Regions from separate parts of the Bacillus nitratireducens genome, predicted to be linked through region 1. Evidence: predicted binding sites of a transcription regulator. Region 1 holds the regulator's gene; each other region holds the start of a gene.
What was found. Region 1 encodes Rex, which represses fermentation and respiration genes when NADH is low (regulators of the CRP and FNR family bind a similar motif). Its sites were predicted from a motif close to TTGTGAAATATTTCACAA; they were not measured.
Positions count from the first base shown of each region.

Region 2: a site for Rex is predicted at 9,847-9,864, ahead of adhE (bifunctional acetaldehyde-CoA/alcohol dehydrogenase). Genes of this name have one in related genera too.
Region 3: a site for Rex is predicted at 4,321-4,338, ahead of Q3V31_RS21070 (DUF1641 domain-containing protein). Genes of this name have one in related genera too.

Region 1 is NZ_JAUMJO010000023.1:1,296-12,096, reverse strand. It holds gene Q3V31_RS30150 (ABC-F family ATP-binding cassette domain-containing protein) at 1-1,624, opposite strand, end outside; gene Q3V31_RS30145 (redox-sensing transcriptional repressor Rex) at 1,812-2,441, shown strand; gene Q3V31_RS30140 (YdiK family protein) at 2,471-2,662, opposite strand; gene Q3V31_RS30135 (CPBP family intramembrane glutamic endopeptidase) at 2,659-3,408, opposite strand; gene groES (co-chaperone GroES) at 3,811-4,095, shown strand; gene groL (chaperonin GroEL) at 4,133-5,767, shown strand; purine riboswitch at 5,907-6,008, shown strand; gene guaA (glutamine-hydrolyzing GMP synthase) at 6,174-7,712, shown strand; purine riboswitch at 7,869-7,970, shown strand; gene Q3V31_RS30115 (NCS2 family permease) at 8,098-9,423, shown strand; gene Q3V31_RS30110 (response regulator transcription factor) at 9,569-10,270, shown strand; gene Q3V31_RS30105 (sensor histidine kinase) at 10,254-10,801, shown strand, end outside.
Region 2 is NZ_JAUMJO010000003.1:505,509-516,309, reverse strand. It holds gene Q3V31_RS14605 (VOC family protein) at 1-392, opposite strand, end outside; gene Q3V31_RS14600 (DoxX family protein) at 414-818, opposite strand; gene Q3V31_RS14595 (helix-turn-helix domain-containing protein) at 975-1,520, shown strand; gene Q3V31_RS14590 (hotdog family protein) at 1,560-1,937, opposite strand; gene Q3V31_RS14585 (GNAT family N-acetyltransferase) at 2,049-2,507, opposite strand; gene Q3V31_RS14580 (GNAT family N-acetyltransferase) at 2,579-3,127, opposite strand; gene Q3V31_RS14575 (ankyrin repeat domain-containing protein) at 3,388-3,783, opposite strand; gene Q3V31_RS14570 (ABC transporter ATP-binding protein) at 3,750-4,568, opposite strand; gene Q3V31_RS14565 (FecCD family ABC transporter permease) at 4,555-5,583, opposite strand; gene Q3V31_RS14560 (helical backbone metal receptor) at 5,589-6,536, opposite strand; gene Q3V31_RS14555 (YrhC family protein) at 6,685-6,921, opposite strand; gene adhE (bifunctional acetaldehyde-CoA/alcohol dehydrogenase) at 7,048-9,651, opposite strand; gene Q3V31_RS14545 (bifunctional cystathionine gamma-lyase/homocysteine desulfhydrase) at 9,912-10,801, opposite strand, start outside.
Region 3 is NZ_JAUMJO010000005.1:440,875-451,675, reverse strand. It holds gene Q3V31_RS21095 (NAD(P)-dependent oxidoreductase) at 1-103, shown strand, start outside; gene Q3V31_RS21090 (thioester domain-containing protein) at 145-1,083, opposite strand; gene Q3V31_RS21085 (aldo/keto reductase) at 1,207-2,046, opposite strand; gene Q3V31_RS21080 (MFS transporter) at 2,062-3,225, opposite strand; gene Q3V31_RS21075 (winged helix-turn-helix transcriptional regulator) at 3,620-3,967, shown strand; gene Q3V31_RS21070 (DUF1641 domain-containing protein) at 4,398-4,838, shown strand; gene Q3V31_RS21065 (NAD(P)/FAD-dependent oxidoreductase) at 4,883-6,061, shown strand; gene tyrS (tyrosine--tRNA ligase) at 6,258-7,520, opposite strand; T-box leader at 7,573-7,789, opposite strand; gene murB (UDP-N-acetylmuramate dehydrogenase) at 7,894-8,811, opposite strand; gene Q3V31_RS21050 (SET domain-containing protein) at 9,208-9,603, opposite strand; gene Q3V31_RS21045 (endonuclease/exonuclease/phosphatase family protein) at 9,806-10,801, opposite strand, start outside.

The sequences.
Region 1 (10,801 bases):
GTTCAATCATTTCATTTTTCTTTTCAACGTAGTAATCGTAATCGCCTAAATATTCTTGTGCACCTTCTGTTGATAACTCAATAACGGTCGTCGTTACACGATTAATAAAGTAACGGTCATGTGAGACGAATAGAAGTGTTCCTGGGTAATCAATTAAAGCATTCTCCAAAATTTCTTTACTATTTAAATCAAGATGGTTCGTTGGCTCATCGAGAATTAATAAATTTGATTTCTGCATCATAAGCTTTGCAAGAGCTAATCGAGCTTTTTGTCCCCCACTAAGAGAAGATACTGGTTTTAGTACATCATCCCCTGTGAATAAAAAGTTGCCTAGTATAGTGCGAATTTCTTTTTCAGGTTGCAGAGGATATTCATCCCATAGTTCATTTAAAACTCGCTTAGAAGATGTTAAGTTAGCTTGTTCTTGATCATAATAACCAACAGATACATTGGATCCGAAAGAAACATCACCATTTAGCAGAGGTAACTTATTCACAAGTGATTTTAATAATGTGGATTTCCCAATTCCGTTCGGTCCAACTAAAGCAACACTATCCCCACGAGTTAGGCGCATAGTTACATGTTCAATAATCGGATCTTCATCATATCCAATAGTTGCATCTTTCACTTGTAAAACATCATTTCCGCTTTGTTTTTCAATATCAAAGTGGAAGGAAGCTGACTTAGAATCGCCCAATGGTCTAGTTAATAATTCCATTCTGTCTAATTGTTTACGGCGACTTTGAGCACGCTTTGTTGTAGATGCACGAGCTATATTTTTTTGCACAAAGTCTTCAAGTTTAGCGATTTCATCTTGTTGCTTTTCATAACGTTTCATCTCTTGCTCGTATAGTGCTGATTTTAAGTCTAAATATTTACTGTAGTTACCAACAAATCGTCTGCTTTCTTTATTCGAAATTTCATATACTTGTGTAACAAGCTTATCTAAGAAATAACGGTCATGAGAAACGATTAAAATCGCGCCAGGATAACCTTGTAAATATTGTTCAAGCCAAGTTAATGTTTCAATGTCCAAATGGTTTGTAGGCTCGTCTAAAATAAGTAAGTCTGGTTTAGTTAATAATAATTTACCAAGAGCTAATCGTGTTTTTTGCCCACCACTTAATGTAGAAATTGTTGTCTGGTGCATCTCAACTGGAAAGCCAAGACCGCTTAAAATCGAGCGGATATCCGCTTCGTACTGATAGCCACCTTGATCTTTATAATCTAATTGTAATTGGTCATAATCAGCTAATAATTTCTCGTATATAGCCGCATTTGAAAAGTTTTCTTCTTTGCCCATCTCTTGCTCTAGCCTTCGAAGTTTTGTCTCCATTTGCTGTAAGTGTGTAAAGACGGTTAACATTTCATCCCAAATTGTTAAAGACGTTTCTAATCCGGTATTTTGAGCTAAATACCCCATTGAGACATCTTTCGGTTTTATAATTTCACCACCATCATGAGATAACTCACCAGCTATTATTTTTAATAATGTAGATTTTCCGGCTCCATTTCGTCCGACTAATGCAATACGATCTTTCGTTTGTACTTCCAATTTTATGTTTGCAAGAATCGTTTCTGCACCGTATAATTTCGAAAGCGCGTTTACTTGTAATAAAATCAATGTTTTCACCTCAAATAATTTCTTAACTTTGCCATGTTTATATTTCTCAATCATACTAAAAATAGTGTATAGTTTAAAATAAAGAGAGAATACTTCTTCTCTTTATTATACAAGGAAATTCATGAGTACTAAACTTCTGTATTTGATTCAAGTATATGAATAAAGATAGGAAGAGAGGAGAGGTTATATGGATCAGCAAAAAATTCCACAGGCCACTGCCAAACGATTGCCTCTATACTATCGATTTATCCAAAACTTATCTCTTTCTGGTAAGCAACGTGTTTCATCAGCCGAATTGAGTGAAGCGGTAAAGGTTGATTCCGCAACTATTCGAAGAGATTTTTCATATTTTGGAGCGTTAGGGAAAAAAGGTTATGGATATAACGTAAATTATTTATTATCATTTTTCCGTGAAACACTCGACCAAGATGATATAACACGTGTAGCACTTATTGGAGTAGGTAATTTAGGGACCGCTTTCTTACATTATAATTTCACGAAAAACAATAATACAAAAATTGAAATGGCGTTTGACGTTAGTGAAGAGAAAGTTGGAACAGAAATCGGAGGCATTCCTGTATATCATTTGGATGAACTAGAAGAACGTTTATCAACTGATATACAAGTGGCAATATTAACAGTACCCGCTACAGTAGCACAATCTGTGGCAGATAGATTGGCAGAAACGAACGTGCATGGTATTTTAAATTTCACACCAGCACGCTTAAATGTGTCAGAGAATATAAGGATTCATCATATTGATTTAGCTGTAGAGTTACAAACACTGGTTTACTTTTTGAAGAATTATCCACAATAAAACGCAGAGGAAGCGACCTCTGCGTTTTATTATTGTTTTTTCTTTGTGAATTTAACTAAGATAAGGCGAAGTGCCAAATTAAAATCAATTGTTGCCATAACTGCAAATAGTATTGTCCACATATTCCAGATTGTATCTGTTACGTTCGTAATGGCGAAACGTGTAAAAATACATCCAAGAAGAAAGTACAATGCAGCCATGAACAATGGTGAGTTTCTCATACAAAAAATCCTCCGATAAAGCCTTGCATTTTTTCAGCTTCTTTAATCATTTCTTGAATTTGTTCATTGCTTACTAAAACTTGAGCAACTGCAACTAATGTATTCATTGCAACATGGGCTGCAATAGGGACGATAATCCGCTTCGTTTTTACATATAAAAAGGCGAATACGAGCCCCATAGAAGTGTATACCAATAAGTGAGTAAAATCAAAATGAATCGCCGCGAATACAAGTGAACTAATGATAGCAGCAATAAAGAAGTTAAACTTCTTATAAAGTGTACCGAATAAAATTTTTCTAAATACGATTTCTTCCAAAATAGGTCCTATTATAGATATGACGATAAGGAACCAAGGTGTCGTTCTTGCGATGTCCATAAGTCTTTCTGTATTTTCAGAGCCAGGTGTAATCCCTAATAATCGCATTTCGATCATACCGGCAATACTTTGTGAAAATAGTGCTAAGAAAAATCCGATAAAAATCCATCCAACTGTAGCTGGAACAGTAGAGCGTATTTTATCTAAATGCCTGTCACGAATGTCTGTTCTGAGTAACCAAAGTACAACGCATAATGCAATGAAAAAGCTAATGATAGCCCAATGACCAGTTATGAGCTGAATTTTTTCCTCTCTAGTAAATCCCCTATTATCGTATAGTCCAGTTTTCAGGAGAAGCGGTAACCCGGCAATGCCTGATAACTGCATTAAAATGTATGTAACGATAATCCACCAATATTGTTTTTTCAAATGGTTTAACCATCCTTTCTAACGCTAGTGTATGAGATAAGGTAGGATAACATGTAAATATGCTACCTACGATATAAACTTTCATTTGAATTATATTTTTTTTGTAAATAAGTATTTGAAAATAAAATAGGAGACAGGAAAAAGTTGTGCATTTAGCGAAAACAACTTAGGGTGTCTTTCATATTGTAACATACAAGAAGTGGGAACAACGATTCATATGGTAAAGGCAGTAGAAGAAGTAATGCTATATAGGAAAGTGTATAAAGTAATTTGCGAAAAAATTATGATTTTTTTACTTGCAAAAGAAATTGAGATTATTTATTATTAGAAGTGTGTTAGCACTCGTGTGACTTGAGTGCTAATAAATAAAATTTACATAACAAAATGAGGAGGTTATTGTTCATGCTAAAGCCATTAGGTGATCGCGTTGTAATTGAACTTGTTCAAGCAGAAGAAAAAACAGCAAGTGGTATTGTATTACCAGACACTGCAAAAGAAAAACCACAAGAGGGTAAAGTTATTGCAGTAGGTACAGGCCGAGTGCTTGAAAATGGTGAGCGTGTTGCTTTAGAGGTAGCAGCAGGTGATCTTATCATCTTCTCAAAATATGCAGGTACTGAAGTGAAATACGAAGGTACAGACTACTTGATTTTACGTGAAAGTGACATTTTAGCAATTATCGGTTAATTATATACATTTTAAAAATCCAAGGGGGTCAATTATTATGGCAAAAGATATTAAATTTAGTGAAGAAGCACGTCGTTCGATGCTTCGCGGTGTCGACACTCTTGCAAACGCAGTAAAAGTAACGCTTGGACCAAAAGGTCGTAACGTTGTACTTGAGAAAAAATTCGGTTCACCACTTATTACAAATGACGGTGTAACAATCGCAAAAGAAATCGAATTAGAAGATGCATTCGAAAACATGGGTGCGAAATTAGTAGCAGAAGTTGCTAGCAAAACAAACGATGTAGCTGGTGACGGAACGACAACTGCAACTGTATTGGCGCAAGCTATGATTCGTGAAGGTTTAAAAAACGTAACAGCTGGTGCTAACCCAATGGGTCTTCGTAAAGGTATCGAAAAAGCTGTTACTGCTGCAATTGAAGAATTAAAAGCGATTTCTAAACCAATCGAAGGTAAATCTTCTATCGCACAAGTAGCTGCTATTTCTGCAGCTGACGAAGAAGTAGGTCAATTAATCGCTGAAGCAATGGAGCGCGTTGGTAACGACGGTGTTATTACTTTAGAAGAGTCTAAAGGATTCACAACAGAATTAGATGTAGTAGAAGGTATGCAATTTGATCGTGGATATGCATCTCCTTACATGATTACTGATTCTGACAAAATGGAAGCAGTTCTTGATAACCCATACATCTTAATTACTGATAAGAAGATTTCTAACATCCAAGAAATCTTACCAGTATTAGAGCAAGTGGTACAACAAGGTAAACCACTTCTTATCATTGCTGAAGATGTAGAAGGCGAAGCTTTAGCTACATTAGTAGTGAACAAACTTCGTGGTACATTCAATGTAGTAGCTGTTAAAGCTCCTGGATTTGGTGACCGTCGTAAAGCAATGCTAGAAGATATCGCAATCTTAACTGGTGGCGAAGTAATCACTGAAGAATTAGGTCGTGACTTAAAATCTGCTACAGTTGAATCTTTAGGACGCGCTGGTAAAATCGTTGTAACGAAAGAAAACACAACTGTAGTTGAAGGTATCGGAAATTCACAACAAATCGAAGCTCGCATTGGCCAAATCCGTGCGCAATTAGAAGAAACTACTTCTGAATTCGATCGTGAAAAATTACAAGAGCGTCTTGCAAAACTTGCTGGCGGCGTAGCAGTAATTAAAGTAGGTGCAGCAACTGAAACTGAGTTAAAAGAGCGCAAACTTCGCATTGAAGATGCACTTAACTCAACTCGTGCAGCAGTAGAAGAAGGTATCGTTGCAGGTGGTGGTACTTCACTTATGAACGTATACACAAAAGTAGCTTCTATCGTAGCTGAAGGCGACGAAGCAACGGGTATCAACATCGTACTTCGTGCATTAGAAGAGCCAGTTCGTCAAATCGCAATCAACGCTGGTCTAGAAGGATCTGTAGTTGTAGAGCGTCTAAAAGGCGAAAAAGTAGGCGTTGGTTTCAACGCAGCTACTGGCGAGTGGGTTAACATGCTTGAAACTGGTATCGTAGATCCAGCTAAAGTAACTCGCTCTGCACTTCAAAACGCAGCATCTGTTGCAGCGATGTTCTTAACAACTGAAGCTGTAGTTGCTGACAAGCCAGAACCAAATGCACCAGCAATGCCTGACATGGGCGGCATGGGCATGGGCGGTATGGGCGGAATGATGTAATTCCGTTCGCCCCGAAAACATCCACTTCTTTATAGAAGTGGATGTTTTTTTGTGTTTTTGAGAAAAGGAAATTAATTTCTGTAGAATTTTGTCGCTTTCTCTCTTGACCATACTGATACTTCATTGTTAGAATCTAGGAAGATAATATAAAACAATCCTTCATATATCCTCGATGATATGGTTTGAGAGTCTCTACCGGGTTACCGTAAACAACCTGACTATGAAGGCAGTGCGTCTTATATTTATAAAGAGCGGAAGACTATCTTTCTTTATAAAGCCAGACCCCTGCCTTTTCTTTGTTATGAGACTAGAGGCGGAGGACTGGCTTTTTTTATTATATTGGTAATGCTTTTCGCCAAATTGGTGAAAATATTTATATACGAGAACTAACGTTGGGGTGATTATTTTGAAGAAGCAGCATGATACAATTATCGTTTTAGATTTTGGGAGTCAGTACAATCAGTTAATAGCACGTCGAATTCGTGAGTTCGGTGTATACAGTGAACTTCATCCACATACAATTACTGCAGAAGAAATTAAGGCAATGAATCCAAAAGGGATTATCTTCTCTGGTGGACCAAATAGTGTATACGGTGAAGGCGCATTACATTGTGATGAAAAAATCTTTGAACTAGGATTACCGATCTTCGGTATTTGTTACGGTATGCAGCTTATGACACAACACTTCGGTGGTAAAGTAGAACGTGCAAACCACCGTGAGTACGGAAAAGCTGTTCTTAAAGTAGAGAACGAATCAAAATTATATGCGAACCTTCCAGAAGAGCAAGTTGTATGGATGAGTCATGGTGACTTAGTAACTGGTTTACCTGAAGGATTCGTAGTAGACGCAACAAGTGAGTCTTGTCCAATTGCTGGTATGAGCAATGAAGAGCAAAACCTATACGGTGTACAATTCCACCCAGAAGTACGTCACTCTGAACACGGTAACGATTTAATTAAAAACTTCGTATTCGGCGCATGTGGTTGTTCTGAAGGATGGAACATGGAGAACTTTATCGAAGTAGAATTAGAGAAGATCCGTGAAACTGTTGGAGACAAAAAAGTACTATGCGCACTTAGCGGCGGTGTAGATTCTTCTGTTGTAGCAGTATTAATTCATAAGGCGATTGGTGACCAATTAACATGTATTTTCGTGGACCATGGTTTACTTCGTAAAGATGAAGCAGAAGGTGTTATGAAAACATTTAGCGAGGGCTTCCATATGAACGTTATTAAAGTGGATGCGAAAGAGCGCTTCATGAACAAGTTAAAAGGTGTAGAAGATCCAGAGCAAAAACGTAAAATCATCGGTAATGAATTCATTTACGTATTTGATGATGAAGCTTCTAAATTACAAGGAATGGACTTCTTAGCACAAGGTACACTTTATACAGATATCGTTGAGAGTGGTACTGCAACTGCACAAACAATTAAATCTCACCATAATGTTGGTGGTCTTCCAGAAGACATGCAGTTCAAATTAATTGAGCCTTTAAACACGTTATTTAAAGATGAAGTACGTGTATTAGGATCAGAACTAGGAATTCCCGATGAAATCGTATGGCGTCAACCATTCCCAGGTCCAGGACTTGGTATTCGTGTATTAGGTGAAATCACAGAAGAGAAATTAGAAATCGTTCGTGAATCTGATGCGATTTTACGTGAAGAAATTATAAAAGCAGGATTAGACCGCGAAGTTTGGCAATACTTCACTGCGCTTCCTGGTATGCGTAGTGTAGGTGTTATGGGTGACGAGCGTACTTACGATTACACAGTAGGTATCCGCGCAGTAACATCTATCGATGGTATGACAGCTGACTGGGCACGTATCCCTTGGGACGTATTAGAGAAAATCTCTGTACGTATCGTAAACGAAGTAAAACACGTTAACCGTATCGTGTATGATATAACAAGTAAGCCACCAGCAACTATTGAGTGGGAATAGTATTGTAATAAAAAAGATCCATCTATCGTTCGTGTATAGATGGATCTTTTTGTTTTCACCCCTTAATACGAACGAAATTATAAAAGTTTATAAAAATGTTCGTTTTTAAATTGACAAAACCACCTCCTCGAGTTAATATGAGTATGTAATTCAAACGAAAAATGAATATTATGCCGTCGTATAATATCGGGGATATGGCCCGAAAGTTTCTACCTAGCTACCGTAAATGGCTTGACTACGAGGCGTTTTGATAAAGATGAGGGGAAACTTGTCTTTGTTTATAGAACGCTTCCATGTATATGCAATGGAAGCCTTTTTTATTTTTATAGATAAAAGAGGGCTAGGGGAAATACGGCGAGTAATCATATAACGGGGGAAACGTAAGATGAAACGCTATTTTCAGTTTGATGAACTCGGCACAAATTATAAGACTGAGTTCATAGCAGGTTTAACGACATTTCTATCTATGGCTTACGTACTATTTGTCAATCCTGCTACGCTGTCACTTGGAAATGTTAAAGGATTACCGGCAGGTACAGGAATGGATCCAGGTGCAGTATTCGTTGCTACAGCATTAGCTGCGGCGATTGGTTCGTTAATTATGGGGATATTCGCGAAGTATCCGATTGCTTTAGCGCCAGGTATGGGAATTAACGCGTTCTTTGCTTATACGGCAGTGTTAACGATGGGTATTCCGTGGCAGACAGCAATTGCTGGAACGTTAATGTCAGGTATTATCTTTATTATTCTTACTGCTTCAGGTATTCGTGAAAAAATCATTAATGCAATTCCATCAGAGTTAAAGTTTGCAGTAGCGGCAGGTATCGGATTGTTCATTGCATTCCTTGGATTCCAAAATGCCGGAATTATCGTGAAAAATGATGCTGTTCTTGTTGGGTTGGGGGACTTAACAAAGGGCACAACGTTACTAGCAATCTTCGGAGTTGTTACTACAATCATTTTCATGATTAAAAAAATAAATGGTGCAGTTTTCTACGGTATGATTCTTACGGCGATCTTAGGAGTAGCGACTGGATTAATTGATACACCGAAAGCTGTAGTGGGAGCAATACCGAGTCTAGAACCAACGTTCGGTATGGCGTTAACTCACTTTGGAGACATTTTCACTGTTGAAATGGGTATTGTTATTATAACGTTCTTCTTTATCGATTTCTTTGATACAGCAGGTACGCTCGTGGCGGTTGCGAATCAAGCGGGATTAATGAAGAACAATAAATTACCACGTGCAGGAAAAGCACTATTTGCAGATGCGATTGCAACTGTAATCGGTGCGATCTTAGGTACATCAACAACAACGTCTTATATTGAATCTTCTGCAGGGGTAGCAGCGGGTGGACGTTCTGGATTTACAGCAGTTGTAACAGCAGGGTTCTTCTTACTGGCACTATTCTTCTCGCCGCTATTAAGTGTTGTGACACCAGCTGTAACAGCGCCAGCATTAATTATTGTAGGAATCTTGATGGTTTCATCTTTAGGAGAAATTGATTGGAAGAAATTCGAGATTGCAGTACCAGCATTCTTTACTATCATTTCAATGCCACTTACGTATAGTATCGCAACAGGAATTGCAATTGGATTTATCTTCTATCCAATTACAATGGTTGTAAGTGGCCGTCGGAAAGAGATTCATCCAGTTATGTATGTTATGGGAGTTTTATTCGTACTATATTTCATCTACGTTCGTAAATAAAAGGGGTTTTTTGAAAGGTCTAGACTTAAGGGGAGTCTAGGCCTTTTTTGCGTCTTCAGAAAATCTTAAGGATTTCCGAGCGTTTTTCTTCAGAAGTTTTCCTATAATAGAAGTTAGGGATTAAAAAAGTGATGGAGGAGATATTGTGGCGCACGAAACAATACTTGTCGTAGATGATGAAAAAGAAATTCGAAATTTAATTACAATCTATTTAAAGAATGAAGGATATAAAGTACTGCAAGCGGGAGACGGAGAAGAAGGATTGCGTCTATTAGAAGAAAATGAAGTGCACTTAGTCGTATTAGATATTATGATGCCGAAAATAGATGGTATTCATATGTGTATGAAAGTAAGAGAATCGAAAGAAATGCCAATTATTATGCTTTCGGCAAAAACGCAAGATATGGATAAAATTTTAGGATTAACAACAGGTGCGGATGATTACGTAACGAAACCATTTAATCCGTTAGAGTTAATCGCGAGAATTAAGTCCCAGCTACGTCGTTATATAAAAATGAATGGTTTTGCTATTCAAAATGAGGACGAGTTAGAAATTGGAGAGATGAAGATAAATATTTCAACCCATACAGTTATTGTGGATGGGGAAGAAGTGAAACTGACCCCGAGGGAATTTTCGATTTTAGAATTGCTAGCGCGTAATCCGGGGATGGTCTTTAGCGCGGAACAAATTTATGAAAAGGTTTGGAACGAAAGATCTTTCCAGTCGGATAACACGGTAATGGTTCATATTCGGAAAGTGCGTGAAAAGGTTGAAGAGAATCCAAGGAAGCCAATATATATAAAAACAGTATGGGGAGTGGGGTATAAGATTGAAAAAGATATTTAATCCATTTACTTATGTTAGGAAAATTCGAGAATTAATTGGAAAGATAGTGAAAAGTGTGAAACGGAGTATACGAATTCAACTTATTACTGCGTTTACTGCTTGTGCGTTGTTAGGGATTTTGTCAGCGAAAGCAGCAGCACCGTTTTTTGAGAATGCGAATCGGCAGGCGACAATCGATTATCGGGCTGGTATGGAGCAAATTAACCAACAAGCTCAAAGTGTGGCAAATAGTTCAGTTCATGAAAATAAATTAGAAGCTATATCAAGTATGATTGAAATAGAGAATCAAAATTTAGAACGAGGATCTAGAGCTTTAAAAGTATTGGTCACTGACGAGAGCGGTAAAGTTTTATATAAAACGAAGCAGGCACAAGAAGAGCAAATTGATTTGCATAATACAATTCGTAATGCATCATCGTTTGCGATTAATTATATGAATGGTAGAAAAGAATTTGAAAGTACGAGAAAAGAATTTATAGCTTTTGCACCTATTACAATAGAAGATAAGAATTTATACATGTTTGTTAGTGG
Region 2 (10,801 bases), on a different contig from region 1:
TCTTTTTGGCGATCATGATAAATTTCAATCCCGTTTCCATCTGGATCAGCTAAATAAAGAGCTTCACTAAAGTAATGGTCAGCCCCACCATGTAATGGGTGCACTCTCTCAACAAAATGGCGAAGAATATTGGCTAAGTCTTGTCTGTTTGGTAATAAAATTGCATAGTGATATAAACCAGTTCGACCTCTTTGCTTCGGAAGAGCGTCTTCCTTTTCTTCTATTATGAGAAGTGGCTCATTTTCCTCATTACCAAACGTAACGATTGTACTTTTTTCTTCCAATACCTTCATACGCAATACTTCTGTATAAAACTCTAGCGATTTCTTTAAATTTGATACATATAAATGAACAACCCCAAGTGTTGTTTCGGGATGAAGTTGAAAGCTCATCTTGTTATACCCCCATTTAAATTAGTTCTTCTTTGACATTTTCTCTTTTAAGAAATTATCTACAAAACCATCAGCTTTCGCAACAAATAAGTACGCACCCATTGCTAACAATGCAAGTTCTAATTCGAAGCCAGGATTTTTTCCATCTCCTAATAAACCAGCTGACCATTTCACTTTTACAATCGCTCCAACCATAACAAGTGCAAATAATAATCCAATATATCTTACACCTAAACCTAGAATTAACAATAGACCTCCAACTAATTCAACTGTTGCTACACCGTACGCAAGTCCTCCTGGTAAACCAATGCTTGTAAACCACCCTGCAATATTGTCAATTCCTGATTGGAATTTTGTTAAACCGTGCATAAAGAACGTTACCCCTAACACGATACGAATAATTAAGTTACCAATATGTTGATTCATTTCTTTCTCTCCTTTATAGTTTTCTTATACAAAACTTTTATTCACATTACAAAACATACACTAATTATTTTTATTCGTCAATTCATTTTTCATGAGAAAAAATATATTTTTTTTGCTATGATACAAATAGTTGTTTACAAAAAGGAGCTTGATTTTATGAATATTGGTTCTGCAATACGTGAAATTCGTCAACGTAGAGGCATAACAATTGCACAAATTTGTGAAGGAACAGGGCTTTCTAAAGGCTTTATGAGTCAGGTTGAAAATAATAAAACATCACCGTCTATCTCAACTTTAGATACAATCTCCAATTTTTTAAACGTTCCCCTTCCTTATTTATTGTTAGAACAAAAAGATCGATTGAAAATTGTCAAAAAAGACGAACGGAAATACAGTGTATACGGCAAAGATGAGCAAAGAATTGAACATGTTGCGGAGCAAGGTGGACTTCGCCTAAATCTCGTGGAAATTCCTGCCGGGTTTCCGAAAGAAAACTCACCAAACGCCCATGAAGGTGAAGAGTGTCATCTTGTATTACGCGGAAAGCTAGAAGTTCAACATGGTGAAGATATTGCAATTGTAGAAGAAGGTGATTCTTTCTCTTGGAATGCGTGCGTTCCACATATTGTTCGTAATATAGGGGAAGAAACTGCATTATTACTTATCTCTAGCCATGCAGAAAATCGAAAACGTGTTTACTAAAAAATAAAAAGAAGCCTGTCTCATAACAGGCTTCTTTTTTCATTCCCTTATAATTCCATAACTCGTCCCAACTAGCACAGTCTTTTCATGTTGGTTGCGATAAACTGACTCGATTGAAACTTTTTTATACCCTTCCATTTGCTCAATATTTGTTAAAGTTAATTCACAAGTAATCGTATCCCCTGTAAAAACTGGTCTAATAAACTCACTTACTAATTCTCTTGCTATGTAATGTAACTCTTCGCCTACTTTCGTTCCAATGCTAGCAGTCAATAAACCATGAACCATTAATCGTCCATTCTCATCATATTCCATATGATGTCTCCCTTTATCACCTGTAATATTTGCAAATTCGAAAACTTCTTCCTCAGTAAATCTTCTTTCGTATTTAAATACTTCCCCAACTTTTATACTCATTTTTATCCCCCGTTTAATAAACTGAATTTTCTTTTATTTTATCATAAAATGAGTCTCAATTCAGTTTATATTATTAAAATAGCAATCCTTTTTCTTCACTACCTTATAAGTTTATCGGTGTCCATCCTTTTTTGCTACTTGATACCCGTAGTACGCACATGTCCCATTTCTTGATAACTCTCTTACTTCAAAACCACAACTTCTATAAAAATCAAAATTGGTAGCGGCTGTATGTGCAAACCAATCACCATGAGGAAGCTTTTGCAAACAAAGAGCTACCAGTTTCTTACCTAATCCTTTCCCTCTATACTCATACTTCACAACTAAATTTACTATGTTAGCAACCATGATTTGATCAGAAATCACTCTAACCATCGCGACCATCTCTTCTTCATCCCAAATTGTGAAAGCCCATGTTGAATTTTCAAATGCTATCGAAAATTTTTCAATTTGCCAAGAAGGGATATTATCATTACTCCAACCAGCATCTTCAAATAATGTTTTAATTGCATAGGCTGGCACTCCATTCGTTCCTTCACGAATAATTAGTCCATTATGATAAATATACACGTAATCCCTCCTTTTATTTTTATATACCATTCTTCAAAAAGTATATTTTACCTTTAAAAAATTGAACTTTTTCATCCAACTCTCTTAATAGAATAAACTAAGACATCAATCCCATGAAATGCAGTTGTTTTTTCATAGCTAAGTCCTGTTTTTCTAGCTACAAATATTGAAGCTGGGTGGTTCGGATTAATAAGTGAAATTAATTTATTCATTTGTAATGCTTGAAAACCATAGTCTCGAAATGCCGCCGCTGCCTCTTTCGCATACCCTTTCCCCCAGTACTTAGGAAGTAGCCAATAGCCAATCTCAATTTCCTCTTTTCCATCTACCTTCTGCTTGACAAGCCCTGCATGACCAATTCGTATCCCTGTTTCCTTTTCAATCATTACAAATAAACCAAGACCATTTTTATAATTCGGAAGCACCCACTCCTCCAAACTTTTTTTACATTGCATATATGTTTTTAACGTCCCATTTCCAATATAGCGCATTACCTTCTCATTCCCCCATAAAGACGCATAAAACGATAAATCATCCCTTGTATATTTACGAAATTGTAAGCGATCTGTATGGAACACTTTTAACTCACTCCCATCATTTTGAACCTTATTACATATCAATATATTTCAAACTATATAAATGTTAACTAATTTATAAAAGAAAGAAAATTCAGTCTTATAAAGGTGTATTATATCAAAAAAAAGCAGTAGACAAAAGAGTGCCTACTGCATCCATATCATAACTAGCAAAAAGAAAACTACAACTGAGGGGGGTGTAGGATTTTCAAATATACTAGATACTTATCCCGTTCTAACGGGCGGTAAACTTTCCAATTATATGAAAGTGAAAAGTTTACCGCACATAAGAACTTTAACGGTTATTAAGAGAGCACCGTTAAGTACTCAAATACACGCTGTGCTTTTTCTCCACCCATTCGAGCATGTTGAAGAAGGGAAATACCATGTGGGCCAGATGCACGTAATGCTTCTGGTTGTGCCACTAAAATAGCTTGTACGACTTCTAACTCTCCAAGCATAGCCGCTGCGAAAATATCCATCCGAGCACCCTTTTCTAGTAAATAAAGAGCAATGTCTTTACGACCTACATGTGCTGCTGCTCCTAACGCACTTTCCCAATCTGAACCACCCCAATTATAAGAAGCATGAAGTAAGCTAGGTGATTCGAACAAAAGCTCCTGTACCCTTTCTAGATCTCCATGAGCTGCCATAACAAATTCTCTTACTAATTCAGTGGTAATACGTTCTTCTGTTTGCATCGCTCTGCTCCTTTTTTAGAAATTCGTTTCGGTGTAAAAAATGGCTTGTCGCTTCCTTGAAAAATATCTACTTCTATGCCAAATACATGTTGGAACATTTCATGACATAACACTTCTTCTGGTATACCGTCATACTGAAGCTTCCCTCGCTTTAATACGAGTAAACGATCACTATATTGAGCCGCTTGGTTAATGTCATGTAAAACCATTATAATTGTCATACCAAACTCCTCGTTTAATCGTTTCACAAGTTCCATTACTTCCAACTGGTGAACGATATCCAAAAAGGTTGTTGGTTCATCTAATAATAAGACATTTGTACGTTGTGCTAGCGTCATCGCAATCCAAGCACGTTGTCTTTCTCCTCCTGATAAAGATTGCAAAAGGCGATATTCATACCCTGCAAGATTTGTAACAGACAATGCCCAATCAACAATTTCTTCATCTTCTTCATTTAAGCGACCACTCCATGATTTATGGGGGCCTCTTCCGAACTGTATTAACTCTTTCACTGTTAAATCTAATTGATGATCATGCATTTGTGGTAACATCGCTAATTGCTTCGCTACATCCACACTCTTCATCGTATGAATATTTTCCCCATCTAAAATGATATCTCCTTCGCTTTGTTTAAGTAGCCTTGCTATTAAACGAAGCAAAGTAGATTTCCCCGATCCATTCGGACCGATTAAACTAACGATTTCTCCAGCTTTAATATGTACATTCATATTTTGCATTTGAAATCTTTCAGAATGTGCGTAAAACACTTTGTTAACGGAAATCACGTTGTTTTCCTCCTCTATGAATTAAATATAAGAAGAACGGACCACCCAAGAAGGACAATAAAATACCAACAGGCAATTCGATTGGATCGAACCAACTTCGAGCTATCGCATCCGCGAAAACAAGTAATATCCCTCCGCCAAGGCATGATAATGGCAGTAAATATTTATAGTCATTTCCAACTAATAAACGTAACATATGTGGTACAACAAGACCGACAAATCCAATAAGTCCGGAAACACTAACCGCAATTCCAGCTAACAATGTACTTACTACTATTAAATAAAACCGACTTCTCTCCACGTTATGCCCTAATAATTTTGCCATTTCATCTCCTAGCATTAATACTCGAATATGCTTAATGCCAAAGAGAGCCAATATAATAGCGAATATTGCATAATAAATAATCATGTTTAAATGCGCCCAACTTACACCACCAATGCCACCAGCTAACCACGGTAACACAGATTGTACTTTATCACTATGTAATAACATTAATGCTGACGTTGCTGCACCAATTAATGCATTGATTGATACACCTACTAAGACGATTCTTGAAGGTGGTGCCCCTTTTTGCCATGATAAAGCATAAATAACCATCGCTGTTATGAACGCACCTAAAAATGCTCCTAGCGGTAAAAAAGCCATATGCTGAGGAAATAGAATCATAATTACAATTGCTACAAGACCTGCTCCGGATGAAACCCCGATAATGCCAGGGTCTGCAAGAGGGTTTCTCATAACCCCTTGCAGTAATGCTCCCGAGGCTGCTAAACATGTTCCTACAATAAACCCAACGAGCACTCTGGGTATACGAAGATCCCATACAATTCGATGAACTGTCGAACCTTCATCTTGTATCCCTGTTAGAATGTCTCCTAAAGAAAAGGATAAACTTCCTGCGAAAAGACCATAAAAAAGACCTAGAATCGTTAATACAACTAAAGTAACTGCTGTTACCCATCTTTTTTTCGCAAAAGGATGTTCCTTTTCTCTTACTGCTTCACTACTCTCCATACTCATCATTTCCTTACATCTTGTATACTTTTATACATAAAGTCCATTGCTTCTGTTACTTTTGTTCCAGGATTTGATCCAAATAAATCTGGCGGCAAAATAACAACACGATTTTGTTTGACTGCATCTAAATTTTTCCACGCTTCATTTTTCATCATTTCGCCTTCAAATGCTTTTTTCACACTATTTGGATCTCCATGTGTAATTAAATAAATTACATCTGGGTTCGCCTCAATAATGCGTTCTACACTTAGCTGTGCATATTGCGGATATTCTTTCATTTCTGGAAAACCAGCTGCAATATTTTTACCGCCCGTTTTTTCTAAAATATCACCTGACAGAGATGTTGGTAACGCTGCTAAATAAGTGCCTGGTGCTCCATATACCAGCAATGCTTTAACGTCACTCTTTTTCTCATATTGCTTCATTTGATCATTAATTTTTTGATTAAGTTCTTTTGCTTTATCTTCTTTCTTCATTACTGTTCCATACATTTCAATACTCTTTTGAATATCTTTTACAGAATTGGCTGAAGAAATGATTACTTTTGTTCCTTGTCCTTCGACCGTTGGAATGTTCTTTTGGAATCCATTATTAGCAACAAGTACATCCGGTTTTAAACTAGCAATTTGCTCAAAATTCGGTTGATGTGCATTTCCGATTACTTGTGCTTTCTTTAATTCCTCTGGGAGAGTTAATTTTGTATCAGGACGACCTACTATTTTCCCACCTAAAGCGTGAATAATATCCAAGTCCCCCATACTCAACGTTGCAAAACTTTCAGGAACTTTATTGAATGTTACCTTTCTTTTTGAGAGATCGGTAATTTCGATTTTGTCTGTTCCTTTTTCTGTTTTTGTTGCAGATGCTTTTTCGTTTTCCTTTGCACTGCAACCTATTAACAAGAAAAAAATAGATAAGATCGCTGTGAACAGCGTAATAGATTTTTTCATTCTTCCACCTCTAATTGATAATGATAATCATTGACTACTATTCTACTTTAATTGATAAGGATTATCATTGTCAACATGAAACGCATACATTTTCTACAAAAAACAAAAAAACGCTACAAAAAGATTTCTTCTTTTCGTAGCGCCCTATTTAACAATTTTCTTCATATTCGCTCTCCTCTAATTGGTCACGCATCGCTTTAACACGCTTAAAGAAGAAAAAAGAAAGAACTAAAAATACAATAATACTTCCCATCATAACAAAAGACTGTACCATACTTTTAATTCCACTTGGAATTAATAAACCGATCATTAAAAATGTACTTATAGCTAAAAGTACTTGTGCAAACCGGGTATAATCTGCTATTTTTTCTTGTAATTCTTTCATCTGCTTATCACTCCCATCCTCACTTTATCACATTCTATCAAGCTTAAAGACAAGTAAATAGAACCAATCTGGGAGATGTTTTCCAAAGTAAAAAAGAGCCGCTTACTCGCGGCTCTTTTTTATCTATTATACGCCTTTATATGCTTCCATATAGATTTCTTTCAGCTCTGAAATGAGCGGTAATTTTGGATTAGCTGTTGTACATTGATCTTCAAAAGCTCTTTCTGCTAATAATGCAACAACCTCTTCAAATTGGTCTTTAGCAACTCCTTGTCCTGCAATACTCATATTTATATTTAAGCTTTTTCCAAGCTCAATAATTGCTTGGACGAGTGATTCCACACCTTCCGCTTTTGAGCTTGCTGGAAGCCCGAGCATTCTCGCAATATGTGCATAGCGTTCATCAGCCACAAAATGCTCATATTTTGGGAACAATGCGTGTTTTCTTGGCTTAATAGCATTATAACGAACTACATGCGGCATAAGAATTGCATTCGCACGCCCATGCGGAATATGGAATTCTGGCCCAATTTTATGTGCTAAACTGTGATTAATACCTAGGAATGCATTTGCAAATGCCATTCCTGCGATTGCGGAAGCGTTATGCATTTTTTCTCGTGCTTCTGCGTCATTTCCGTCTTTATACGCTCTTGGTAAATATTTAAAGACGAGATCAATTGCTTTTAATGCTAATCCATCTGTATAGTCATTTGCCAGAACAGACACATACGCCTCGATTGCATGCGTTAATACGTCCATACCAGTGTCTGCTGTTACATGAGGTGGTACTGTCATTACAAATTGCGGATCAACAATCGCTACATCTGGTGTTAATTCATAATCTGCGAGCGGATACTTTATATTATTTTTCTTATCTGTAATAACCGCAAATGGTGTCACTTCTGACCCTGTTCCTGATGTTGTTGGAATAGCAACAAACTGCGCTTTATTTCCTAATTCCGGATATTTACATGTACGTTTTCTTATATCTAAAAACTTTTGTTTAATGCCATAGAATGTTGTTTCTGGATGCTCATAGAAAAGCCACATCCCTTTCGCTGCATCCATAGCAGAACCACCACCAAGTGCGATAATTACATCTGGCTTAAAACTTCTCATCATTTCCGCACCTTTAAACACAGTTTCATCTGATGGATCTGGCTCAACTTCAAAGAAAACTTCAACTTTCACATCATTTGCATGCTTACGTAAATAGTGTGTAACTGTATCTACATAACCGTGCTCAACCATCCCTGGATCCGTTACAATAAATGCGCGGGAAATGTTAGGCATGTTTGCTAAATATGCTGTCGCATGTTTTTCAAAATAAATTTTGGGTGGTAATTTGAACCACTGCATATTCTTTTTTCTATTTGCCAACCTTTTTATATTTAATAAATGAGTCGCCGTTACGTTTTGGGAAACTGAGTTTTTCCCGTAGGAGCCACAACCAAGCGTAAGTGATGGAATAAATCCATTATATATATCACCGATTCCACCTTGTGATGAAGGTGCATTTACAATGAGACGACAGGCTTTCATACGTAACCCAAATTGTTTTTGTACTTCTTTATTTGTAGAATGGATAACCGCTGAATGCCCTAGGCCACCAAGCTCTAACATTTCTTCGCAATATGTAAATCCTTCTTCTAATGAATTTGCTTTTACACAAGCTAACACTGGGCTCAGTTTCTCACGAGATAGTGGATATGCTGCCCCGATACCTTTAATTTCAGCTACAAGCATTTTTGTATGTTCAGGTACAGTAATTCCTACTAATTCAGCAATATACTGTGCTGATTTCCCAACAATATCACTATTTACTGCACATGTATTTTCATTAATAACAAGCTTTTCTAATTTCTTTCTCTCTTCCTCTGTTACAAAGTAACAATTATTTGCAATCATTTCTGTTTTAACATCATCATAAATTTCTTTATCGATAATGATTGCCTGTTCCGATGCACAAATCATACCGTTATCAAATGTTTTCGATAAAATTAAATCATTAACAGCTCGTTTTACATGTGCTGATTTCTCTATATAACACGGTACATTACCAGGACCTACACCAAGTGCTGGTTTACCAGTAGAATAAGCCGATTTCACCATACCAGCCCCTCCAGTTGCTAGAACGAGCGCGACACCATCATGGTTCATTAATTGTTTCGTTGCTTCCACAGAAGGTCTTTCAATCCATTGAATACAATGCTTTGGTGCACCGGCCTTCACTGCTGCATCATATACTGTTTTCGCCGCTGCAACGGAACAATTTTGTGCAGAAGGATGAAATGCGAAAATAATTGGATTTCTCGTTTTTATCGCGATTAACGCTTTAAACATTGTTGTCGACGTTGGGTTCGTTACAGGCGTTACCCCAGCTACTACACCGACAGGTTCTGCAATTTCTATTACTTCTTCATGAGGATCTTCATGAATAATTCCTACCGTTTTATCTTTCTTTATACTATGCCAAATATATTCAGTGGCAAAAATATTTTTTATACATTTGTCTTCATAGACACCACGGCCCGTTTCTTCAACAGCCAATTTCGCAAGCGGCATATGTTGATCAACACCTGCTAGTGCCATTTCATGAACAATGTTGTCAATCTGCTCTTGTGTAAAACTTTCTAATGCTTGTAAAGCTTCTTGACCGTTATTTACTAACGTATCAATCATCTCTTTTACCTCTTGCATTTCATTTACAACTTTCTCTTTGACTACCATGTAAATTTCCTCCTATTCTGTTATCACGGTCTTTATAAGTCCCTATAGGTCATAATAAGTCCCGATTAGCGAAAAAAAATAGAGTTACCGTCCTACATGAATCCCATTGTTTGTGAAACATTTCACAAGTTTGTTCGTGAATAACATTTCATGAATTCAATATACATGAAATCATTTCATTTGTGTATGTCTAATTTGTGAAATATTTCACAAATTAACATAATAAAAATGCACTGCTCTATATTAGCAGTGCATTTTTATTATGCTAGTGCTTGTGCCAAATCTTCAATTAAATCTTCTCCATCTTCAATACCAACAGAGATTCGAATTAATGTATCTGTAATTCCTAATTCTTTACGGCGATCTGCTGGGATTGATGCATGTGTCATTTGAGACGGGATAGAAATTAAACTTTCTACTGCTCCTAAACTTTCAGCAAGTGTGAAGTACTGTAACTTCTCAAGTACTCTATTTAACGTTTCCTCACTGTCTACATCAAATGAGATGATTGCACCAAATCCATTCGCCTGTTCTGTTGCTAATTCGTGATTTTGATGTGATTCAAGACCTGGATAATATACTTTATTTACTTTTGGATGGTTATTTAAAAACTCAGCAATTGCGCGTGAATTTATTTCATGCTCTTCCATACGAATTCCTAACGTTTTTAAACCGCGAAGTAGTAGGAAGCTATCTTGTGGTCCAAGAATACCTCCTGTTGAGTTTTGCACGAAATGAAGATCTTCTGCTAGTTGTGGGCTATTTACAACGACTAGGCCTGCAACTACGTCACTATGACCTCCTAAATATTTCGTTGCACTATGAAGTACAATGTCTGCTCCTAAAGAAATTGGCGACTGCCAATATGGCGTCATGAATGTGTTATCAATAATTGTTAATAAATCGTTTTCTTTAGCAAGAGTAGATATTTTCTTAATATCAGTAATTTTTAGTAATGGATTCGTTGGTGTTTCTACATAAATTGCTTTCGTATTTGGGCGAATTGCTTCTACAACTTCCTCTAGGTTTGTTGTATCTACAAATGTATGCTCAATGCCGAAACGATTTAGTATTTTTGTAATCACGCGGTATGTTCCGCCATAAACATCATCTGTTAAAATAACGTGGTCACCTTTTGAGAATAGCATAA
Region 3 (10,801 bases), on a different contig from region 1:
TAGCTACGTAAGTTACGAAGACTTCGCGGTAGCAGCACTTGATGAAATTGAAAATCCAAAACACGTAAATGAACGCTTCACAGTTGTTTCTGAAGCTGAGTAATAGAAAAAGCTCGTAAACATAATGTTTACGAGCTTTTTTTATCATCTGTTATATTGATTCGGTTTATGTGGTTCATTTGGTGTATAGGGTTTATTTGGTTTATTATCATGACCATTTGCTTTTTTCCAACTTACCGCCAACTCTGGACTTGTTTTTTCTTCACTACGCTCAAGTAACACAACCGCATTTTGAATCGTTGGTGTTCCTTTATGAGCAATTCCTTGTAATTTCGTTAAATTTCCTGATACTTTAAAGCTAAATCCACCCGCTGGTGTTTGTTTCGGAATTAAAATGCGGAATTTTTCTCCTACATTAAATTCAGTTTTTGCTTCGCCTTTTTCATTTACGAACTTCGCGCCTTCTGGTGCACCTGTTGCTTGCACTTTATACGTTCCACTTTTCGCGTTTGTTTCTACTGTATATAATCCTGTTTCAAAGAAATCATTTTTCAATACTGCTTGTTGTTCTTCTGATGGTACTACACTCATCGTAATTTCTTGTAGTTCCTCACTAGCGCTTGCTTTTGCAACGATATCTTTCGTTACTTTTTCTACATTTTTATTACGGAAATCTAAATCGTTAATATCAATTTGTTTTAAAGCATTCCACACCGCAAGCTGCGTTGCATAATGCGCTTCTCTCCAATCAGAAACACCTAATTCTTGTGGGCTCTTTTGTGGATATCCATTTAATAGTACACGATACACATTAATATCCACTTTCCCCATTTCCGGTAAATCTTGACCGCTTGGAGATTTCAAATCTACATTTAAGCAAAAGGCAATTTTACCATCTGCCGTTTTAATAAGCTCTGTTCGAATTGGTTTCTTCTTTGACCTACTATAACTCCAATCCATTTCATACTTTGTATGATCCATAACTTCCGCGAATGCTTTTTGAAGTGGAAATAATAAGTTCGCAAATACAAATAAAACACTCAAAAAAGCGGCCATTAGCTTGAACGATCGTTTTATATTCATTTTTACAACCCCTTATAAAATAACAAATTTAATACTGTTTATTATTTAGTTAGAAACTTTTTTTATGCATAAGCAAAACAAAAAAGAGTGCAAACTATTTGCACCCTTTCTTCCACTATAGGTTTAGAAATCAAAGTTATCAGGATCTGGACCAACGCGGTGGTTTTGATTTAAAGAATCAATCTTTTCCATGTCTTCTTTTGTTAGTTCAAAATCAAATATACTTGCATTAGCAATAATACGATGTTCTTTCGTTGACTTTGGAATTGTTACAACTTCATTTTGAAGATCCCAACGTAAAATGATTTGCGCTGTTGTTTTACCGTACTTATCAGCAACTTCTTGTAATGTTTCATTATCTAATAACTGACCTTGCATAAGTGGCGACCATGCTCCCATTTGGATTCCTTGCTCTTTACAGAAAGCTTGTAATTCTTTTTGTGTTAAACGTGGGTGATATTCTACTTGATTAATCATCGGTTTAATCTCTGCGCCTTCTAGTACATCCTTCATATGATGGATTTGGAAGTTACTCACGCCAATTGCACGTACGCGGTCTTCTTTATAAAGTGTTTCTAACGCTCTCCACGTATCTTTGTATTTCCCTTCTACAGGCCAATGAACAAGATATAAATCTAAATAGTCTAGTTCTAACTTCTTTAAACTTTCTTCATATGCAGCAAGCGTTGTTTCGTATCCTTGATCCGAATTCCACACTTTTGAAGTAATAAATAAATCTTCTCGAGAAATCCCCGCTTCTTTTATACCAGCGCGAATGCCTTCTCCTACTGCTTTTTCATTTCCATAAATCGCAGCTGTATCGATACTGCGGTATCCTGCTTTAATTGCCGATTTCACAGCTTCTACAAGTTCTGGTCCATCTTCTACTTTAAATACACCTAAACCGAACCAAGGCATTTCTACACCGTTATGCAATGTTGTTTTACTTTGTAAATTTTTCATTATATTTTCTCTCCCTTATTTCACTTGATCTCTTTTTTCTAATGTCATACTCCACGCTGTTAAAATAACAGCCCCCGCTACCATAATGCCGCCTACCCAAGCTGTATGAATTAATCCTAACGAGTTCGTTACAATACCGCCTAAGTAAGCACCAAGAGCAATTCCTGCGTTAAATGCTGCAATATTCATTGCTGATGCAACATCGACAGCGCTAGGAACGAAGCGCTCAGCTAATATAACGACATACACTTGTAGCCCTGGAACATTCATAAATGCGAATAGTCCCATCAAAATAATTGTGATTAACCCAGCAACTTTAAAAGGTGCTGTAAATGTTAAAACGAATAATACAATCGCTTGAATAAAGAACATGTAAAATAACGCTCGAATCGGATTATGATTTGATAATTTTCCGCCGACCATATTCCCAATCGCAATTGCGATTCCGTACACTAACAAAATAATTGTAACGGTACTTGCTTTAAATCCTGTTACTTCTTGTAATAACGGAGATAAATACGTAAATGTTACGAATGTTCCCCCGTATCCTAATGCAGTAATAATGAAAACAAGTAATAACCTTCCGTTCGTAATCAGTTTAAATTGATCACGAAATGATACGGATGTACCTTTTTTCAAGTTAGACGGAATCAGCATACTATTGGCGATGAAAGCAACAATTCCAATCGCAACAATTACCATAAAGGAAGCTCTCCAGCCAAACTGTTGACCAATGAACGTTCCAATCGGTACACCTGTAATCGTCGCAACCGTTAAACCAGTAAACATAAAGGCAATTGCACTAGCTCGTTTATTCTCTGGTACAAGTGCGGCCGCAATTGTAGATCCGATTGACATAAAAACGCCATGTGCGAAAGCAGATACAACCCTAGCGATAAGTAACACAGTAAAACTTGTTGCTACTGCTGCAATCCCATTACCAATAATGAAAATAATCATAATCCACATTAATAATGTCTTTCGCGACATACTAGCTGTTAGCGAAGTTAAGACAGGAGCACCGAATGCTACCCCTAATGCATATAAAGAAACCGTTAAACCCGCTGTTGTAACGGAAACATGTAAATCTTCTGAAATAGATGGTAATAATCCGACGCTAATAAACTCGGTTGTACCAATTCCAAATGCACTAATTGCTAGTGCTAATAACGCAAACATACTTCTTCGATTCGTCTGAACTTCCGAAGATGATACTGTATATGAATTCAATTGAACTCCTCCTTAATGCGAGAAATCCAATCATAATAGTGTGATAAAAAGGCCTTTTTATCTTCTACAAACATAACTTTACTGCTGATATATGCTATTATGAATGGCTTCACTCTTTTTTTGAAGAACGCACTTTAAAGTACGATAGGTACCAAAAAGTAACATAGGCACTTTTTGGTACCGTACTACTCATTTCCCTCTTACGTATGCTATTATGGAACATATTCAACATGATAAAAAGTACGTACTTTAAAGTGCTATAGGTACTTTTTAGTAACATTTAAATTATTTGGCTTCTTTTGTTGGAGAACTGAAATCTACATTCATCAAAGGAGATTTTTATATGAAGAAATATAATATTCCCGTTGAAGCGACTTTAGAGGTTATCGGCGGAAAATGGAAAGTCGTTATTCTTTGCCACTTAACGAAAGGTACAAAGAGAACGAGTGAATTAAAACGTCTCATGCCTGGTATTACACAAAAGATGTTAACACAGCAATTACGCGAATTAGAAGAAGACGGAGTTATTCAAAGAAAGGTATACAATCAAGTACCACCGAAAGTAGAATATTCTCTTACAGACTACGGTTGGTCTTTAGAATCCATTCTTGACTCTCTTTGTACTTGGGGCGAATGCCACCTTGAAAAAAGCGGTAACACATCGATGCTAATTACAGAAGGTGAACAATAAAAAAAGAAAAAAATGAACATAAATTTGTCCATTTTTTCCTTTTTTTATTTATATATACGTACATTTCTAACCTTAACAAAATAATTTATGCGCTTTCACGCCTTGTCAGTACTACGTTATACGCTTAATATCAAATAATTAGGAATCATTTTTATGTTAACATAGGTGTATATAGTATATAATATAGGATATATATTATATACACTTTCCGATAAAGGAACTTTCCATTATGCGGACAAGCCATGTATCGGACAGTTCATAAATAATAGGTAGGACAATATGGTTTTGGATTTATGATTTCAGCTTACTTGCTGGCATAAATTTAAAGGCATTTTATTGTGCTTTGTGAAACTTTGTATAAAGTTTCGCAAACGTTTACTATCTTACCTATCAAAAATAAGAGTATTGCTATCGTAAAGGAGAATTGGAGATGCCAGAAACTATGACTCAAACAAAGCCAGAACAAGAAACTGTACAAATTTCTGCTAGCCAAGGACAACTTGATGTACTTGATCAGTTGTTAAAACCTGAGGTACAAGAATCATTAACTACACTAGTAGAACAGCTTCCAAAATTAACTGAGCTTGTTAATATTTTAACTAAGTCTTATGACTTCGCTCAAACTGTTGCTACTGATGAAGTATTAAAAAGCGACACTGTTGGTGCAATCACAGAGCTTGTAGAACCTGTAAAAGATACAGTGAAAAGCATGGCTGCTACTGCAATCGAAGCGAAAGATCGTGCTGACGAAAGCAACGAAGTTATCGGCCTGTTCGGTCTATTAAAATTATTAAAAGACCCACAAGCGCAAAAAATGTTCCGCTTTGTGAACGCATATCTTCAAATTAGTGCAGAACGTAACAATAAATAAGTTAACTTATAACAACAATTAGTAAAGACGGGGGATATCATACTATGTCAAAACAAATTGTCATCTTAGGCGCTGGTTATGGCGGTCTTCTTGCCGCTTTAAACGTACGTAAATATTACAGCAAATCAGAAGCACAAGTTACAGTGATTAACCAATACCCAACACACCAAATCATCACTGAACTACACCGCCTTGCAGCTGGTAACGTTGCTGAGCAAGCAATTGCAATGCCACTTACAAAGCTTTTCAAAGGTAAAGATATCGATCTTAAAATCGCAACAGTTGAGTCATTCTCAGTTGATAGCAAAGAAATTAAACTAGCTGGTGGCACTACTTTATCTTACGATGCACTTGTAGTTGCTTTAGGAAGTAAAACTGCTTACTTCGGTATTCCAGGACTAGAAGAAAACAGCATGGTATTAAAATCTGCTGCTGATGCAAACAAAATCTACAAACACGTTGAAGACCGTATTCGTGAATACGCTAAAACGAAAAACGAAGCTGACGCTACAATCGTAATCGGTGGTGGCGGATTAACTGGCGTTGAGCTAGTTGGTGAGCTTGCTGACATTATGCCTAAACTTGCAAAAAGCCACGGCGTAAATCCAAAAGAAGTTAAACTTCTTCTTGTTGAAGCAGGTCCAAAAATCCTTCCAGTATTACCAGACCACTTAATCGAACGTGCAACTACTAGCCTAGAAGCACGCGGTGTTACATTCTTAACAGGTCTTCCTGTAACAAACGTTGCTGGCAATGAAATCGACTTAAAAGACGGTCAAAAACTTGTTGCTAACACATTCGTTTGGACAGGCGGCGTACAAGGTAACCCATTAATCGGTGAATCAGGTCTTGAAGTAAACCGTGGCCGTGCAACAGTTGATGCACACCTACAATCTACTTCTCACAAAGACGTATTCGTTGCTGGAGACAGCGCTGTTGTCTTTGCTGAAGACGGTCGTCCATACCCACCAACTGCACAGATCGCTTGGCAAATGGGTGAGTTAATTGGATACAACTTATACGCAGCACTAGAAGGCAAAGCATTCGAAGAGTTCGCACCTGTAAACTCTGGAACACTTGCTAGTCTAGGACGTAAAGATGCTGTTGCTACAATCGGAGCAAGCAATACTCCGCTTAAAGGTCTACCAGCATCATTAATGAAAGAAGCAAGTAACGTTCGTTACTTATCACACATTAAAGGTCTATTCAGCTTAGCTTACTAATCTGAATATAAGCCCGAATCATGCCCTGCATGGTTCGGGCTATTTTTATCCGTAATTTTCTCTACTTTATTTATTCGGCAGCAGAATCATATAACCCTCTTTAATTATCAAAATATACTGACTCTTTTATGTCAAAATTGTGTATATGAAAAAAGCGGGAGTAGATATCTTCCCTACTTCCACTCTTTCACAAAAACTATTCTCCCAATTTCACTAAGCTGTAGTTTTTCTTCCCTTTACGAATAATAATAAATCGTCCATCAAATGAATTTTCTACAGTAACATCCGTAGCTACATCCGTTACTTTTTCACCATTCATAGATATAGCTCCATTATTAATGTCTTCACGTGCTTGTCTTCTAGATGGCTCAATCCCTAAATCAACTAGCCACTCTACGATATTTTTCTTCTCTTTTGAAGACTCAAATGTCGGCATCTCTTTAAAGCCTTGCTCAATTTCATCAGCTGTTAACGATTTAATATCTCCACTAAATAACGCTGCTGTAATTTTCACAGCTTGCAAAAATGCCTCTTCTCCGTGAACGAATTTCGTCATTTCTTCCGCTAATACTTTTTGCGCTTCACGTTTATGCGGCTCAGTTTCTACCTTCGCTGCCAATTCATCAATTCGCTCTTTCTGTAAGAACGTAAAGTATTTCAAGTATTTAATTACATCACGGTCATCTGTATTCACCCAGAACTGGTAAAATTCAAACGGTGTTGTTTTTTCCGGATCAAGCCAAACCGCACCACCTGCTGATTTACCAAACTTCGTACCATCTGATTTTAATAATAATGGAATCGTTAATCCAAATACTTTCGCTTCATGACCTTCTAACTTACGAATTAAATCTAAACCACTTGTAATATTTCCCCACTGGTCACTACCACCAATTTGCAGTTGAACATCTTCTTTTGTGTATAAATGATGGAAATCCATCGCTTGCAAGATTTGGTACGTGAACTCTGTGAAAGAAATTCCAGTGTCCAAACGACTTGCTACAATATCTTTTGCTAACATGCTATTTATGCTAAAGTTTTTGCCGTAATCACGTAAAAATTCGATGATGTTTATCTCATGTGTCCAGTCATAGTTATTTACCATCTTCACTTCGCTATTGCCGCCAAAATCAAATAGCTTTTTCATTTGTGCTGTTAACGCATCCACATTATGCTGGACTACTTCTAACGTTTGCAGTTGACGCTCTGATTGACGTCCACTCGGGTCACCAATTGTTCCTGTTGCCCCGCCAATTAAAATAACAGGATGATGACCAGCTAATTGGAATCTCTTCATCATCATAAATGGAATCAAATGTCCGATATGCATACTATCACCAGTCGGATCCACTCCGCAGTATAGTGAAATCTTTTTCTCTTCTACCAGCTTACGTAAGCCTTCTTCGTCCGTTTGTTGATTAATGGCGCCGCGCCATTCTAATTCATCAATGATATTCATCTTTTGTCATCCCCTTTATTTTTTGAAAAACAAAAAGTCCCTATGTCTATGACATAGGGACGATTATTCACCGTGTTACCACCCAGTTTGCATAAATAGCATAGCTACTCATACCACTCTTAGCAAGAATATCGATTGCCAATCCGCTTAGCATTACCTAAGATACTCCAGAGTGTAATTCACAAGTTTGTTTGTGCTAGGTTCCAGCAACCCCTAGCTCTCTTTAATAACAGTGACAAACTGCTACTGGGCTCTTTCAACGTATATTATTTGTTAAATTATTAGCCATTATATTGAATTGAAAACAAAATGTCAACAATACCCAAATATTATTTCGAAATAATTCATACTTTATACGCTTTTTATTCAAAGACTATTGTAGATCTTCTCCAATAATCCTTACTTCTCGCTCTAATTTCACACCGAATTTCTCTTCAACAGTTTTTTGTACGAAATGAATTAAATCGATATAATCTTGTGCCGTTCCGTTATCAACATTCACCATAAATCCAGCGTGTTTTAAAGAAACTTCCACTCCGCCAATTCGCTTACCTTGCAGTCCCGAGTCTTGAATAAGCTTACCTGCAAAATTATTTGGTGGACGCTTAAATACACTACCACATGAAGGATATTCTAACGGTTGTTTTGATTCACGCTTAAACGTTAAATCATCCATTTTTTCTTTAATTTCTTCACGCACACCTTCTTCAAGTTCAAATCTCGCTTCAAGAATAATGTAATGGTTGTTCGCAAATACACTCTTACGATATCCAAATTCAAATGCTTCTTTCGTTAAAGTACGTAGCTCTCCATCACCTGTCATTACGACAGCTTCTGTTAATACAAACGAGACTTCACCGCCGTAAGCACCAGCATTCATATATAGCGCTCCGCCAACTGAACCTGGAATACCACAAGCAAACTCAAGACCCGTTAAATTATGATCTAATGCAATACGTGATACATCAATAATTGCTGCACCACACTGTGCTACAATCGTCGTTCCTGTTACAGTAACACTTGTAATATGAATTAAACTTACTGTGATCCCGCGAAGACCACCGTCTTTAATAATAACATTCGATCCGTTTCCTAAAAACGTAACTGGAATATTATATTGGTTAGCATACTTTATCACTTCTTGAATCTCATCATAATTAGTAGGCGCAACAAATACATCTGCTTTCCCACCCACTTTAATGTGCGTATGATCTTTTAGCATTTCATCTTTCTTTACATGACCTTCAGGCAATACCGTACTTAAATATTTATAAACCTCTTGCATATTCATTTTACGATTCCTCTATTTCTATAATCTTTTTATCCCGCTAACAACGGGCCCATAATATCCCCACATAAAAAATGCAATACAAATCAAAAGCTAAAGTGGTGGATACAGTGTACCTAAAATCAATTCGAGACACCTATAAACCTCTTAAATTATAAGAGGTGCCACTCATATTAAAATATATATCGCATAATAAAGCAACCCAAATGAGCTACTAAACTCGACATGTAACCATATAGACAACAATTTGTAAAATATATAGGTTTTATAAAGTAATATCCTTCAATATCTTACTATATCACACGAAAAGAAAGTGGTATTTTTTTGTAATCTTTACTTTATTTTCATCAATACAAAAGAGCACATTCAATAGAATGTGCTCTTTTTATAATCTTTACTTTATTTTTCGTTCTCTTCTTTTTCCTTATCAAACCATAACAGCTCATCATCATCAACTTCACCATTATAATTGATTAGAATCTCTTCTCCCGCTTTTATATCTTTGTAAGCAAAGAAGTTAAACATATGATTCTCAAAGACAATATCATACGTTGCATTCGGCTTATATGAATGATTAAATAACATGCCGTATCCTAAAAGGAATGCTGTATGATTTACCCCATACTCAAATGCGTAGTCAGCAAGTAACGTTTTCTCAATGTGTTCATGCTGTTCATTCGGATAAGAGATAACTGGTGCTGAGTGTATCAACTCACCCTTTTTAATATCACGAGTTGCAAATACACCTCTATTAAATTCTCCATCACTAAGTTCAGAAGTCTTAACTTCAATCATATGCGTCACCTATATATTTCTTTCTTCGAAGTATTTTTCTCCTTAAGCTTGGCAGAAAACGAAGAGAAAAGCAATTAAATTCCTACCAAGTATAAAAAGAGCACATTATTTGTGCCCTTTTTATGTGATATTATTTTTCTAGAATATCTTATAACGACACCCTCACCCGTTAGAAGATATTCTATGAAGCCCCACGTATCAATTACTTCAATTTAAATACCGCACTAACTGGGTTATGATCACTGTTTTCAAACTTTAAGTCTTTCCCCTGTACATTTACAATTTCAACATTCGGCGAAACGATAAAGCCATCAATAATAGTGACAAAGTTTTCACCTTCCACATATTTCTTCACATCATCCCTTACCGTCATAACAGATGGATCTACAGCCCATTGGAATCCTCCATCGGCGAAGTCCTTCGGTAACTCTACTAGCCATTCAGGACGCTCTTTCACAAACTTAGGATCACTTAATTGGACATTAGAAAGTAACTGGTTCCAATCTCCACCTAATATTACGTAATCACCGTTTTGATAACACTTGTTCATATATTCTTTTAAATACTCTGCTTGCTGCTTTCTAATTTTCCCGCCTTCATCATAAGCAGACAAATGTAAATTGACAAGTCTAACAAACTTCCCATTATTAACAGGTATTTTGTGCTCAACAATCGCTCGATCTAAATCAAACAAACGCTTCGGCCAAGGCTCCATTCCAGGAAGCTGGAACCTCTCCGCTGTTTGAACTTTATATTTAGAAAACGTACTTAATCCAGCCTCCGCATATCCCATTGGACTTGTAATTGGGACAGGGACCCATTTTGTATCATAGTTCTTCCCGAATGACGATGCATAATCAGGTAATCCCTTTTTCAAAAACTCATGCCCATTTACATCAAAAGATCGCATTGATTTTATATCAACTTCTTGCAATAACGTAAAATCACTATTCTCATTTTGTAAAAATGAAAGCATCTTCTTTAAGTTTACTTCAGTCTGTTCTTTACTACTCGAACCAGAACCCTTTCCCCCGTCCATAAAGAAGTCTTGGTCCTTATCTAATCCAGCGTACCCAATATTAAATGTTGTAACTTTAAATTCATTTCCTGGCTGCAGTACGCGCTCTTTGTTGTTTTCAACCTTTACATCTAAAACATTCGCTGGCTGTTCTTTTGTAATTGTCATATACACTAAAAA